Regions from separate parts of the Paenibacillus sp. LT-B23 genome, predicted to be linked through region 2. Evidence: riboswitches for the same ligand, from Rfam matches in the RefSeq annotation. Region 2 holds a riboswitch; the other holds the start of a gene.
The links. A riboswitch is a leader RNA that binds a small molecule or an ion and turns the genes downstream of it on or off. The one in region 2 is predicted to bind FMN.
Positions count from the first base shown of each region.

Region 1: another riboswitch for FMN. It lies ahead of ribE (riboflavin synthase); the one in region 2 lies ahead of ACWXW9_RS12325 (DMT family transporter).

Region 1 is NZ_JBSQBM010000001.1:28,416-35,904, forward strand. It holds gene ACWXW9_RS00155 (thiamine pyrophosphate-dependent enzyme) at 1-1,717, shown strand, start outside; gene ACWXW9_RS00160 (IDEAL domain-containing protein) at 1,938-2,405, shown strand; FMN riboswitch at 2,473-2,646, shown strand; gene ribE (riboflavin synthase) at 2,981-3,646, shown strand; gene ribB (3,4-dihydroxy-2-butanone-4-phosphate synthase) at 3,675-4,367, shown strand; gene ribH (6,7-dimethyl-8-ribityllumazine synthase) at 4,413-4,877, shown strand; gene ACWXW9_RS00180 (segregation and condensation protein A) at 5,051-5,845, shown strand; gene scpB (SMC-Scp complex subunit ScpB) at 5,814-6,416, shown strand; gene ACWXW9_RS00190 (DUF2953 domain-containing protein) at 6,603-7,316, shown strand; gene ACWXW9_RS00195 (hydantoinase/oxoprolinase family protein) at 7,481-7,489, shown strand, end outside.
Region 2 is NZ_JBSQBM010000008.1:193,611-201,099, reverse strand. It holds gene ACWXW9_RS12335 (carboxylesterase/lipase family protein) at 1-767, shown strand, start outside; gene ACWXW9_RS12330 (methyl-accepting chemotaxis protein) at 880-2,919, opposite strand; gene ACWXW9_RS12325 (DMT family transporter) at 3,161-4,108, opposite strand; FMN riboswitch at 4,281-4,425, opposite strand; gene ACWXW9_RS12320 (ABC transporter permease) at 4,548-5,243, opposite strand; gene ACWXW9_RS12315 (ABC transporter ATP-binding protein) at 5,236-6,159, opposite strand; gene ACWXW9_RS12310 (sensor histidine kinase) at 6,254-7,198, opposite strand; gene ACWXW9_RS12305 (response regulator transcription factor) at 7,200-7,489, opposite strand, start outside.

The DNA of each region.
Region 1 (7,489 bases), on a different contig from region 2:
AGTGCAATATTTTGCCGATGCCGAAACCGTACGCAATTTTGTGGGTCCTAACCCGAATCTAAATTATCCGAATATTTCGGATTTCGACCATCCGGTCACGGTGGGTGCGCATATGAACGGGGATGATCTGACGAATAATCATGCTCAGTTATCCAAGGCATTAAAGCTGTCGGAAGGAGTATATGAGCAGGTTGCCGCAGAATATGCCGCATTATCCGGGCGGGAATATCCGATTTTGGATCTCTATCATATGGAGGATGCCGAGGTTGCGGTATTCTTGCTGAATTCGGCAGCTGAATCGGCCAAAGATGTAGCTGATCAGCTCCGCGCGCGCGGCATTAAGGCCGGTGTAATTCGTCCGAATATCATTCGGCCGTTTCCTGCCGAGCAGCTTCGCGAGGCATTGCGCCATGTCAAGGCGCTGCTGGTGGGTGAACGTGCGGATTCGTACGGCGCCGATGGCGGTAATTTGACGCACGAAATCAAGGCGGCCTTGCAGGAGGACCCGCTGAACCGGACACTCGTATTGTGTCGCATTTTTGGCTTGGGCGGCAAGGATTTTTATGCGGAAGACGCTGAGGCATTCTTCCAGCTTGCTATTGAGACGGCGGAAACCGGGCGGATTGAGGAGCCTTTTGATTATTACGGGCTTAATCCGGGCTCCCCGGACAAGGTCATGCGGCAGGTTATGCAGCCGCCACGGGGCGATGCGTATCGTACGGGTCTCATTCAGGTTACACCGGATGAGGTGACCGGGAAGCTCAAGGTCAAGGTACCGCCGCTGCGTTCGCTGACGACCAAACCACGCCGTCTTACGCCGGGTCATGGGGCGTGTCCAGGCTGTGGAGCGCTGTCTGCGCTGGAGCTGTTTTTCAAAGGCATCGAGGGAGATATCGTCGTGCTGTTCCAGACCGGTTGTGTATACGTGGTGACAACAGGTTATCCGTATACGTCACACAAGCAGCCGATGATTCATAATCTTTTTCAAAATGGGGCTGCTACGCTCTCTGGAGCGCTGGAGGCTTACATGGAGATGAAGCGCCGCAATGAAATTAAGATGGCGGATGATCCGACCTTTATCATGATCAGTGGGGACGGCGGGATGGATATTGGTATGGGTTCTGCAATTGGTGCGGCTCTTCGTAATCATAAGCTGATCATGCTGGAATATGATAACGAGGGGTACATGAATACAGGATCGCAGCAATCGTACTCGACTCCGGTCGGCCATATGACGAGCACGTCAGGTGTAGGGAAGATGCAAAAAGGCAAGCAGGGCCATCACAAGGATACGGTGCAAATTATGGCTGCCTGCAATATTCCATATGCCTTCACGGCAGCCGAAAGCCATCCGCAGGATATGCTGCGTAAAGCGGCCAAAGCACAATGGTATGCAAATAACGTGGGGACGGCCTATGGTAAAATCCTGTGCGCCTGTCCACTGAACTGGAAATCCGAGGATAGACTGGGTACCAGCATTGTGGGGGCTGCTGTGGAGTCTTGCTTCTTCCCGCTGTACGAGATTGAGCAAGGCAGTACGACGATTACGTACAATCCGGAGGACAAGGGAAAACGGATTCCAGCCGCAGAATGGCTCAAATTAATGGGCAAAACAAAACATCTTCTTAAGGAGGAAGCCACGCTGGCTACCTTTGAGCAGGAGATTGAACGCCGATGGAATATTCTGAAAAAGAAACATGAAATTTCGGAGCTATAATCCAGTTTTTTGCATAATACACTTTGAACATTGTTATAAGATGTTGCGGTACCGGTTCGATCAAGATTCTTTGCGCTTGTTGCGCGAAGAATCTTTTTTGTCGTTTATGGGATGAAGCATAAAAAATCAGGTAATGATTTCCGATATAGGAGTGGAGGCCTACGTGAAACATGTTGAATTAGTGCTTTCTCTGAATTTTAAGACGCAATGAGGTGCAGGTATGATTAAGCTGAATACAGTTGAGATAATCGAAATTATAAAGAAGCAAATACCCAAGGTCATGAATATCACGCCAGTGGAATTGAAATTTACGGATGACTTTGGACGGACTTCGCTGGCAGCGACGGATCACAAATTTACGTTGACGAACCAGCACTATTCAGCCAAGGTGATGGATTGTGTGCTGGAAACGCAGGTGCGTCCCATTTTAATGTGCGAGATTATTTATTTTCTGAAATGCGAGTTTATCGACGGGCATGTTGATGTACGGCTGGATTACGATATATGCACGGAGGGTGGCCGCGGACCAACCGCTTCAGCGGTCATTACGTTCGATCATGCTACGCAGCTCGGGATCGAAGAACTGGCCGATCTGATTGATCTGGCGCTTCACATGAATGATAGGGCCTGGTTTGAAGAGCTTTCCAGCCAATATGTCAAAACAAAAGCAGAAGCGTCTATCAGATAACTTGCTTTTTTTAGAAGTCGGTGCTAATATACGTAACAAGTTTAATGCTAATTCAATTGAATAAAGCAAGATCCTTCGGGGCGGGGCGCAATTCCCCACCGGCGGTGATGACGTGTCTGTAAATCGCTTCTGCGATGAACAGCGCGGCTTAGTCCGTGACCCGGATGCTGAGCGATCAGCAGAAGGTGGACCTGGTGCAATTCCGGGACCGACAGTATAGTCTGGATGGGAGAAGGATACGAAGCGCATGGGCATGACATGACATGTGCCGATTTTTAGCATACGTAATGGTACGTACGGCTTATTTCGTTGCAGGTAGCAAATGGAAGATTGCTTGTTCTACAAGCTTTCATTTTCGCATGCGCTCTGAGCGTATTTAGTTGTATGGTCAGTTATGCTTTCTATTGGCAAACTTATCATTCATGTGGTCTTAGGATGTATATGGACTGCGCTTGTATACTGCAAATTCGACTCTCATCACCCCCATGACGGATATTATCCGGACTGGGGGTTTTTTGCGCTTACGCCTGATGAATCAGGGATAAACTGAACTTTAGATGGGAAGGAGTGAAGACATGTTTACCGGATTGGTCGAGGAAGTAGGACGCATTCAGCAGATTTCCAGAAGTGGAGAAGCGATGGTGCTGGGCATTGCGGGTTCTGTGGTATTGGGCGATTTGAAAATAGGAGACAGTGTTTCCGTGAATGGTGTTTGTCTGACCGCAACACAGGTGGGTACTAAGGATTTTAAGGTTGATGTGATGCCTGAAACCTACCGCAGCAGCAATCTGAAAGAGTTGAAATCCGGTAGCCGGGTCAATCTGGAACGGGCTATGGCGGCGAACGGCAGGTTCGGAGGGCATATCGTGCAAGGACATGTGGATGGAACGGGCACGATTCGTCGGGTGACATCAGACCAGAATGCGGTTGTGTACGAAGTTGCACCTACAGATCAGGCAATATTCAAATATATTCTTCTCAAAGGCTCGATTACACTCGACGGTATCAGCTTGACGGTTGCCCAGCGCACAGGAGATACCTTTGCCGTATCTATCATCCCCCATACCTTATCTGAGACGGCCTTGCAGGCCAAACGTGAGGGAGACACCGTCAATATTGAATGCGACATTTTAGGTAAATATGTGGAGCAGCTTTTGAATTACGGAAGATCAGCGGCGACGCAGGGAACGGAGAAAGCTTCTATGAGTCTGGATTATTTGGCGAAACACGGCTTTGCCTGATACTACAAGAAATAAGGAGGAAAGCGTAATGGGAAGCGGGAGCAGAGAGAGCCATTCAAATATAGCGGCTGATATCGTGGAGTATGGTGTGTTGGAACAGGAAGTGGAAATTCGTCTGGATTCCATTGAGGAAGCGTTGGAGGATCTAAAGAACGGTAAAGTCGTGATCGTGGTGGATGATGAGAAACGGGAAAACGAAGGCGATTTTGTCGCTCTGGCTGAAAAAGCGTCCCCCGAGGTCATTAATTTCATGATTACCGAAGGCCGCGGGTTGGTCTGTGTGCCGATTACAGGGCAAAGAGCCGAGGCACTGGAATTGCAGCCGATGGTGGAGCAAAATACAGATTTCCACGGCACAGCCTTTACCGTGTCGGTGGATCATAGAGAGACGACAACGGGGATATCAGCAGCCGAGCGATCATTGACCGTGCGTGCGCTGACCGACGAGACTGCCACAGGAAGCGATTTCCGCAAGCCAGGTCACATGTTTCCGCTGATCGCCCGCGACGGGGGTGTTTTGCAGCGTGCGGGTCATACCGAGGCGGCTGTTGATCTGGCCCGGCTCTGCGGCTCCAAACCCGCCGGGGTCATTTGCGAAATTATAAAGGAAGATGGGTCCATGGCTCGGGTGCCTGATTTGGCAGTGATCGCCAAGCGTCATCATTTGAAGCTGATCAGTATTCAGGATTTGATTGATTATCGTCGTCGTTTGTCAATGTAAGTACAGTTTTGTAACTCATTATTTTAAAAAGAGAGGTTGATTTATATGGCACGTTTTCTGGAAGGTAATCTCGTATCGGATGGTTTGAAGTATGGTATTGTGGTGGGCAGATTTAATGAGTTTATTACAAGTAAGCTGTTAAGCGGTGCAATCGATGCGCTTCAACGGCATGGAGCGCAGGAAGATGAGATTGATGTAGCCTGGGTGCCAGGTGCTTTTGAAATTTCACTGATTGCTCAAAAAATGGCTGCAAGCGGTAAATACGATGCCGTTATTACGCTGGGTACGGTGATCCGTGGTTCTACCTCGCATTATGATATCGTCTGCAATGAAGTGGCCAAGGGTGTGGCGGCAAGCAGTCTGAAAACAGGTGTGCCTGTTATTTTCGGTGTAGTGACGACGGAAAACATTGAGCAGGCTATTGAGCGTGCAGGTACGAAGGCTGGTAATAAAGGCTGGGATTCCGCACTGGCTGCGATTGAGATGGCGAATCTGGGCAAGCAGTTTTAATTTTGCGAATACCTGAATAGAACGACATAACTATAGCCGGAAAAAGGGATTGGATTGTTAAGCAAGGCGATGACGTATATACTACAGAAAGAGGGATTGATAAAGTCGAGCATAAGTGCTAACGGGGAAAGGTATTGTTGAATGATGATTGGAGTAAGGCAGGGGGAAGCACATTGACAGTCGTAAATTACAAGCTGGAAACATTCGAGGGTCCGCTGGACCTGCTGTTGCATCTGATTGATAAGGCCGAGATCGATATTCAGGATATCCCGATTAGTGATATTACCGATCAGTATATGGCTTTTTTGCACAGTATGCAGGAGCTGGAGCTGGACATTACGAGCGAGTTTCTGGTGATGGCGGCGACGCTCTTATCCATTAAGAGTAAATTGCTGCTTCCCAAGCCACCTGTAATGGAATATGATGATTTGGATTTTTATGAAGAAGAGGATTATGATCCACGGGATGAACTGGTTCGCAAGCTGGTGGAGTATCGTAAATATAAAGGGATTGCCCGCCATCTGAGTGAGCGTGAATGGGAACGAAGTCTGATCTATGGCAAGGAGCCGGAGGATTTGAGCGCATACCTGCCCACCGAACCCGCCAATCCGGTGCATGGGCTGCATGCAAGCGATTTGGTCGCGGCTTTTCAGCGTGCGCTGCGCAAAGCAGAACGACGTACGACGGTAACCCGTATTCACCGGGATGAGATTTCGGTCAAGGACCGTATTCGGCAGGTCATCGGGGCGTTGGAGATGGTAGGAACGGGGGGACGGCTTCTGTTCTCCAAGCTGATGCATGAGGATATGTATCGGCATGAAGTGGTAGTTACCTTTTTGGCTATCCTCGAACTGATGAAGATGAAGCAGATTTTCTGCTATCAGGAGAAGCTTTTCGATGATATTGTAATGGAGTGGAGAGGGGATTTACGGGTTAATGGATTATCTGAAGCTGAAATCAATTATTGAGGGACTGCTGTTTCTCGCGGGAGAGGAAGGGTTGTCCGCCAAGCAGATCGCCGACATTGTAGAGCAGCAGCAAGAGCTGGTTGAAAAGGGTCTGGAGGATATGAAGCAGGACATGGAGCAGGGAGGAAGAGGTCTGCAAATTGTCCGTATCGCCGGGCACTATCAGCTTGCAACCTTATCCGAACATGCACCTTATTTTGAAAAGCTCGCCTACTCTCCGGCACGTGCCTCGTTGTCGCAAGCGGCCTTGGAGACACTTGCCATTGTGGCCTACCGCCAGCCCATTACAAGAGTTGAAATCGAAGATATTCGCGGTGTCAAATCTGAGCGGGCCATACATACTCTGGTCAACAAGGAGCTTATTGAGGAAAAAGGTCGGGCTGAGGCTATCGGACGGCCGATTTTGTACGGTACGACGAAGTCATTTCTTGATTATTTTGGTCTGGGATCTTTGGCGGATTTGCCGCAGCCTGAGCTGTTTGAGGACTCGGATAATTTGGAGGAAGAGACACAATTGTTGTTCGAACGTTTGGAGAGTAATCACCCGGATATGAACGATACGGAATCTTGATGCCTGACAGGAGCCTGTTTTACAGGTTTCTCTTCATTGTTAAAGGTTTCGAAATTTAGAAAACAGCCAGTCCTTGCTAATGGGGCTGGCTGTTTAGCGTTTCAGGATGCATGTTTTCCGGGTGAAGGGTCATACTATTTTTGCCATGGTATATCTATGTAGAAAAAAGGAAGGGAGGATTCGCCAGTGTGGAAATGGATCGGTATCGCCATCATCGTCGTCTTGTTACTTGTGCTGGCTGTTCTGCTCTCCCGTATCCGATTGAAGCTGGATATTGCCAAGCATGATAATGATGACCGGGCGCATCTGGAGATCAGATTTCTGTACGGGTGGATTAAAATAAACTATGACATTCCGGCTATTCTGCTGGCAAGTTTGCAGAAAGGGCTACTCTATCGACTCGATCGCAACAAAAACATACATAAAACCGATGCTTCTATTGACAGCGGCACCATCGATAAAGAGAAAATCAAGCGATTTATACATGATATTCGGATTCTGCTGAAAGGAACACGCTCCTTTCACCGATGGATACGTCATACGCTATCCCATGTGAAAATGTCGAAAATGGAATGGTCCACCAATATCAGTCTTGCTGACGCTGCTTATACGGCTACCTCTACCGGTATTCTCTGGGGACTGAAAACGTCACTGATCGGTTTTGCCTCCAGCTTTGTGCGCATGAACTGCACGCCCAAGCTGTTTGTTGTGCCCTATTGGGTAGATCGCCTGCGTTTTACTACCACTTTGACATGTGAGGCAAGTATTTCACTAGGTTATGTCGTTTATTCGATGCTCATGTTGGCTTACCGCATATGGCGCGTACCGGGCGGTCCAGAGGCGTGGAAGCGCGTATTCTCCAAGAAACCTGAGAATCGTCAGGTCAGCAGTGAAGAGTAAAGAGCGATGGAATCCATCCTTCTCTGAACTTAGGGTAGCACAAAAAAACTCTTGATAATATTGTCGAATTTTATCGAAATATCTTGATTTATTTATATAATGTCGATAGAATTAGTCGTAATTATAGCAGAGAGATCGTGCGTAACAAGAGGAGGCAGTAAAGGTTGGGCGAT
Region 2 (7,489 bases):
TCCAGCAGTTGGGGGTGGACACCCTGCATCCGGAACGATTGTTTACACTGCCGACGGAGGCGCTCATGCTTGCCATGGCCAAGACGCATGAAATGATCGGCCCGGGACTGGCAATGCTCTATCAACCTGTTGTGGACGGGGTGACCTTGCCTGACGTACCTTTATCTGCGATTGCCAAAGGATCAGCTAAGCAGGTATCCGTTCTGATCGGAACGAATTTGCATGAGGGTGCTTACTTTATTCGCAAGGAATCCCATCTGATGAACAAGTCGACGGCGAGTCAGGCATTGGAAATGATGACGGGTATGTCAGATGTTGGCGAGTTGACGGAGCCTTTTCCTGTTACGATTGAGGGACAAGCGCAGATGCTGACCGATCTGTTTTTCTGGCGGCCTGCGCTTGCTCTAGCGGTTGCACAAGCGGTTCATGCCCCGGTGTGGATGTACCGTTTTGACTGGACGCTGCCGGGGCATCCTGTATTCGGACAAGCAGTTCACGGCGCGGAAATTGCGTTTATTTTTGATAATCTGGAGCTGCTAGGCAAGCTCGGATTGGACGTTCATCCCTCTATGCGGACACTGGCTCACGGTATGCAGCAGGCATGGGTTGCTTTTGCACGTGACGGAAAGCCTGTACTGCCAGAAAGGGAGTGGCCGGTATACGACAGGGAAACACGGGCCACGACCATTTTTCATCAGGATATCTCAGTTCAGCATGACCCGGAAGGGGAAAGACGCCGCCAGTTGACCGGACAGATGAGTATTTGATCCAAGTATTGAGATATCGTCTAATGCCCTAACATCACAAAAGCCTTTGCCCGTATTGTGTATACGGACGAAGGCTTTTTTAGATTGAACAGATGTAGATGTATCGCAGGAATTAAATCTTGAATCGCTTCACCAGCTCTTGCAAATCCTGCGCCATGTTGGACAGCTCCTGAGAGGAAGAAGCGATTTCTTCCATCGCCGCCATTTGCTCCTGAACGGCTGCGGAGGTCGTCTGTGAGCTATCCGCCGAATTGCGGGACAGGCTTGCCAGATGGGTAACAGTAGCCGAAACTTCCTCTGTGCTAGCCGAAATTTGTTCAGCGGCTGCGGATACGCTTTGAATCTGTTCCACAATATGAGATGTGGAGCGCTCAATATTTGTGAAGGCACCTTCTGCATCTTGGCTAATACGCAGTCCCTCGCCCACCTGGTTACGAACATTACCGTTCATCGTAGCCGTGGAACGCTGGATCAGATCCAGCATCTGTGTAATGATTTGGCTGATGGAATCCGCGCTTTCCTTGGATTGCTCCGATAGCTTGCGAACCTCGATGGCTACTACGGCGAATCCACGCCCGGCTTCGCCTGCTCTGGAGGCTTCGATTGACGCGTTCAGCGACAGCAGGTTGGTCTGCTTGGCAATGGCAGCAATTGCGCTATTCATCTGCTTCGCATCGTCAGAGAGCTGTGACAGCTCGTCCATCAGGCTGGCTGTTTGGGTCACAGCTTCCAGAATGCGGTCCATCTGTGTGCGAACGCTGCCGATCATTTGGCTGCCTTTGGCTACGTCTTGCTCAGTCTGTCCTGCTGAATCTACGATGGAGCTTGCCGATTCTGCAATGGTGCTGACACCCTTCGCCATTTCCTCGACGGCATTGGCTGTTTGTTCGGATGCCTCTGCACTGGTGGTCGCATTTTCTGCGGATTCCATAACCGTTTCCGCTACATGCTGTACGGATTCCGTCGTTTGCTCCGTGCTTTCCTTGATCATCAGGGAGGAGGACGCGAGTCGGGACGACGTTTGGTTGACCTCGGAAACCATCGTATGCAGTGCATGTGTCATCTGGTCAAAATTTTGCGCCAGCTCGCTGAATTCATCCTTGCCGGACAGATTGACCCGTGCGGTAAGGTTGCCGTCACGAACCTCGCGAGTTCCATTTTGCAGCTTGCCCAGTGGAATCAGGAACGAGCGAATCATCAGGATAATAACAACAGCAGCAGCCAGCACGGATATAGCGATAACGATCAGGCTTTGTTTCAAGATCGGTTGGGCTGCATCACTGTAATCCTCCAGATCGGACAGGGCAGTAATGTTCCATCCGGTGAGGGGATCTACGATTGAGAAAGCTTCCACGGTTCTATTCATAAACTGAATTTGTTTCATGGAAGGAGCTTCTTGAGATTGTCCTTGAGCTGTTTTTGGCAATTCAGGTAATCCGGTAATGGTGTCTGCCGGTTTCTTACCCGTGCTCTTGAACGCTGCTCCGGCCCCGGATACGAGCTTGTGCTCAGCATCCACAATAAACAGTCCACCACGCTGACCAATGCTGATGCCGTTCAAGCTCTCGCTCATCTTATCCAGACTCAAGTTTAGTGCTATGGCCCCCTGTCCCTCCGTCAGGGTTCTTGATATAGTGACTACCAAATTACCCGTGGAGGCACTCACCGCAGGAACTCCAACGATTACTTTACCGTCCTGTGCTGTAGCCAGCTTGTACCAAGTTTTTTGTCGGGGATCATAGTCTGTGGATTCTTTTTTCGGTGAACGGATGTATTCGCCCTTCGCATTACCCAGAATCACACCATCCAATTCAGGGTGAGCCTTGGTGATTAGATCCAGCCTGGCCTGAATAGTGTCAGCGTTTGTGATAAAAGAATCGGATTGAAATTCAGATGCAAATACATCCATATCCTTCATAATGGGGGATACATACTGATTAATATTGCCTTGGATCAAATTCAAGTTCGTATTGACCGAGCTGCCCATCTGTTGGCGAAGCTGGGTTTTGGCGCTTTGATACGAAAAGTACCCAATTAGAATACTTGGAATCAATAGAACTGCCAAAAAAGATACAATCAATTTTGTCCGCATTAAATAGAACTGTTTGAGAAACCTGCTCCACCATGGAACTGTTTGTTTTGCTTTAGTCATAGTTCTTGCTCCTCTGTGTCTTAATGATCACTACATTGTTTTATTCGACAAAAGCCAATGGATTTTATAGATGTAATCTTTGGGAAACGAGGAATAGTTGCTAGTTTTACACGCTTTTATTTAAAAATAGTTCTAAAGTAGCATATTAAATATTAATACTTATACATAAAAAGCCAAATCATGAGATGCAAAGCATCTTCTCGATTTGGCTTGGGGAAGTAAGTAACGGACATTGAACCTGTTAGTTTTTTTGCTGACGAGAAATCATAAAGAGCGTAATCCAGATGAGCATAAAGCCAGTCAATTGCGATACCGTAACGATCTGCTGGAATGCGATCCAGTTAATTACAACGCCGACCATCGGGAAGCTTAGTTCTGCCATTGTGGCATAAGACGCCTTGGTCGTACTGAGGCCCTTGTAATACAGTAACAGGCTGAGAAGACCGGGGAGCAGCGCCTGCAGCAACAGATTGATAATCACGGCTGCGCCCGCCCATGTGCCAGCAGGCATATTCCAGGGTGCATGCTCCACAGAGGTGAGAACGATCAGCAGAGGGAGAGCCACCATGAAGCGCAGGGAGGTCACCGTCTCATATTTCATCGAACGAAGCAAGTAGCTTCCCATCACTGTCGAACCGCCCCACAGGACCGCTGCTCCTAGTGCAAGCAGGCTGCCGACGTGGACGAAATCATTAACATGTCCAAAAGGGAGCGACCAGCCGAAGGTAAGAAGATACGTCCCGAACAGAGCCACGACAATTAATATTCCAAAATTACGCGGCAGCATTTCCTTCAATATAACGCGGGCCAGAATAATAGCGACCAACGGTTGAAGCTTTTGGAGCAGCAGCACAGCGTTAAGATCACCGTTGCTGAGTGCCATCGTGAAAATCACGCTAGCTAGAGCCGAGCCGCCCCACGAAACGAACAAAATAGCCAAAATCTGACGAAGCCGTACCGCTTTAAGCTCCTCGCGACGCTTCCACAGCACTGGTGCCAGGGCGATAAAGAGCAGCACATGCTCCATCAGCACAATTTGTGTAGAGGTAAATGATTTGAGCAAAATAATGCGAAACAGCGGGTCCGCGCCCCACAAGGCCGCTCCAATCGCGACTAGCCAAAAACCGCTTTTCATGTGGGAGCTACGATCAAAACCTTTGGATGTTAGTACAGTTGATGATTGACTCATACTCAATTAGCTCCTTGCGAATACAGGACCGGTGGCACAAAAACCCCCGTCCATGGCGATAAGCCATGCAAGACGGGGGTTGATCAAATAAACTTGCCGCTTTATGCAAGTTAAATGAAGCTGCTGCAAAACCAATAACACAGCATTCATCCACTTTGCGGCATGTTCATGCTTCGATCTTCTTCCATCCGGACTTTACCGTCGGCTTTGGCATCTCACCAAATCAGTCCGTATCCTGTTGCCAGATACAGAGTCGCGGGCTTAGCTCCATGAGCCATACCGCCGGTTGGGAATCACACCCTACCCCGAAGATCCTTATTCCGTTTTTTAATTTCTCCTATAGGATATACCTGTTTTAGAATGAAGTCCAGTGAAAAATATGTGTACATCGAACAAAGGTTTTCATTTATTTTTTGAAAGCGTTTTACAAAATTACATATTACGAGGTAATATCTTTGTACTCGATACGGCGGATGGCCGCATAAGCTACGAGCATTCCCAGCACGGCAAAGCCGATCTGTACAAGTGCAATGGAGCTAAGCGTAGCGCCGTTATTATTCGAGAAAAGCAGGGCTACGATCAGGATCGAGCTCACAATGGTGGTAGGTATCGAGTATTTTCGCATCCCCATGTATAGAGGAACCAGCCCCATAAAGCTTGCTGCAACCGCATTGATCAGTGTCCGCACTGATTGCTGTCCTAGTATAGTGAGGCTAAGCTTATCCGGTACAATAACGACGAGCTGATTTAATAGATGAAGGGCTGCCGTAATGATGATTTCCGATAAAATAATGGACAGGAACGTAAACAGCAATACGATCAAGAGTTTGGCGACCATCAGCTTTTTGCGGTCAATCGGGTACATAAACAAAATGTTAATCGACTTGGACTTAAATTCGCTCACAATAAAGCGGCACAGCAGGACGGAGGCAAAAATAATAAATGTGGCTCTGACCATATAGTCCAGGAGGTCCAAAAGCTCAGCGTACCGTGTAAATTCGGGCACTCCTTTACTTTGGCTGTCCAGCGCAATAATGATGAACAGGCCAAAAATACACGCGTTGGCGATCAACGCCGAACGGATATATCCCGCCAAATGAAACTTTTTCAGCTCCAATTGCATCAGTTTAAGCATGGAGTTCACCTCCATGTAACAGCCGCACGAAGTAGTCTTCCAGCGTACTGTTTTTTTGGTGGATGGAATCCACCTCTACATCATTTAAAATGAGCGTTTTTGTAATTTGTTTCTGTGGTACACTTGTATCGTAAATGCGTATATTCTGATCATTCAGCACCCGGATATTCGTCAGATTCAGGTGATGGGAGAGGACATAGGCCGCTTTTTTGCAGTCATTGGTCGTAAATTCGATGTATTCCGTATTGGTTTCCCGCACCTGTTCCATCGACACTTCCTCAATCAGTCGACCGTGATTAATCACACCCACCGTATCAGCAATTTGCTCAATTTCCACTAAAATGTGGCTGGACACAAGGATCGTCATGCCATATTCCTTGCACAGCATGTGGAATAATTGGCGGATTTCCTTGATCCCCACCGGGTCCAATCCATTAATGGGTTCGTCCAGAATCAGCAGCTCCGGCTTGGTCGCAATCGCCCGGGCGATCCCGAGACGCTGCTTCATCCCCAGAGAGAAATCCTTTACCGGCTTGTCATCTGCGTTTCGCAGGTTCACCAGCTCCAGTGCATCCCGAACAGCCTGTTTGTTATAATAGCCCATGTATTCACAATGAAGTTCGAGATTTTGTCGGGCGGTCAGCCTGTCATAAAAAATCGGATATTCAATAATCGAGCCCATCCGGCCGAGCAGGTGGTACGACTTTGGCGTTAATTTTTCACCGAACAATTCAATCTCACCCGAGGTCGGCTTGAGCAGGTTCGTAATCATTTTCATAATCGTCGTCTTCCCCGCCCCATTAGGACCGAGAAAGCCATAAGTTTCCCCCTGGCGCACATTCATGCTGACCCCTGTTACAATTTCGTTGTTCTTCAGGGCTTTGGTCAGTTGATGCGTCCGTAATATGTAAGTCATGGGTGTTCTCCCTTCGTATACTGTTGATAATTCAAGGATAAAGGGCGAAATGTTCATTTTTCTTTCCCGATTCTTACAAATTTATTAAGTTCGATTAATAGTTGATTTTTTTCAATGTAAAAGAGAAGACCGTCCGCTCATAAGGTATGCTGCTCAAATGAATCTCTCCGTTCATCGTCTCAACCAGACGTTTGGCAATCGTAAGACCCAGCCCGCTGCCCTGTATCGCCTTATTGCGGGAATCCTCAAGCGTGTACATACGTTCAAAAACCTTGTCCTGCTCAGGCTCCTGTATGCCTTGCCCCCGATCCCATACCTCTATACGCACCGTGTCCTGCTGTTCCGTTAGAGTCAGTCCCAGTGTCCGACCATCGGCACCGTAGCGAATCGCATTCGAAATCAGATTGTTCAGCACCCGCCCAATCGCTCCTTCGTTCCCCAAGGCATGAATGGGGTGCTCCGGGATATCAATATGCACAGCAAACCCCTGTGCTGTCAGCAGATCATAAAACTGCAAAATGCTGCGTCTGCACAGCTCCCCCACCTCCAGCCGGGTCAACGGAATGTCCGTATCATTAGCCTCCAGCTTCGCCAAGCTAAAAAAGCTTCCGATCAGCTCAATCGCTTCGCTTGTCTTCTGATGAATCCTGGATAGCAGCTTTGCACGTTCTTCCGGCAAAATATGCGGATCGGCATCCAGCATCTCGGCATACCCGAGCACCACCGTCAGCGGGGTCTTGAGGTCGTGGGAAATGTTTGAAATCATTTTGCGCATGGCGATTTGGCTTCGGTTGTAATCCACAGACACTCTCAAATTCAAGTCCAGCAGACGGTTAATTTCCGTCATGAGCCTTTGCAGCTCGGTATCACCTGTGACATATAGCAGCTTTTCCGCATGATTAACGGTTACAATCCGTTCCAGTGCGTTTCGGATATCCTTTATTTTGCGCTTTTGGGCCACACGCTCCCGCCAGAGCCATACAATAACGATGGACAGGATGAGGACGACGATCCATTCAGAAAAGCTCTCGATGTTCATATCACCCGTTCTCCCATTTATAGCCGATGCCCCATAACGTCTTGATATGAACGGGGTGGGAGGGGTTTTCCTCGATTTTCTCACGCAAGCGGCGAATATGGACGTTAATCACATTTTCGTCACCCATATAATCCTCTTTCCAGATAAACCCGTATAATTGCGCTTTGGTAAATACACGGTTCGGATGGGTGACAAATAGCTTGAGAATATCAGATTCCTTAGCTGTTAACTGAATTTGGATTCCGTTGCGGGTGACCATAAAATGATCAAAATCAATGCGCAGATTTCCGT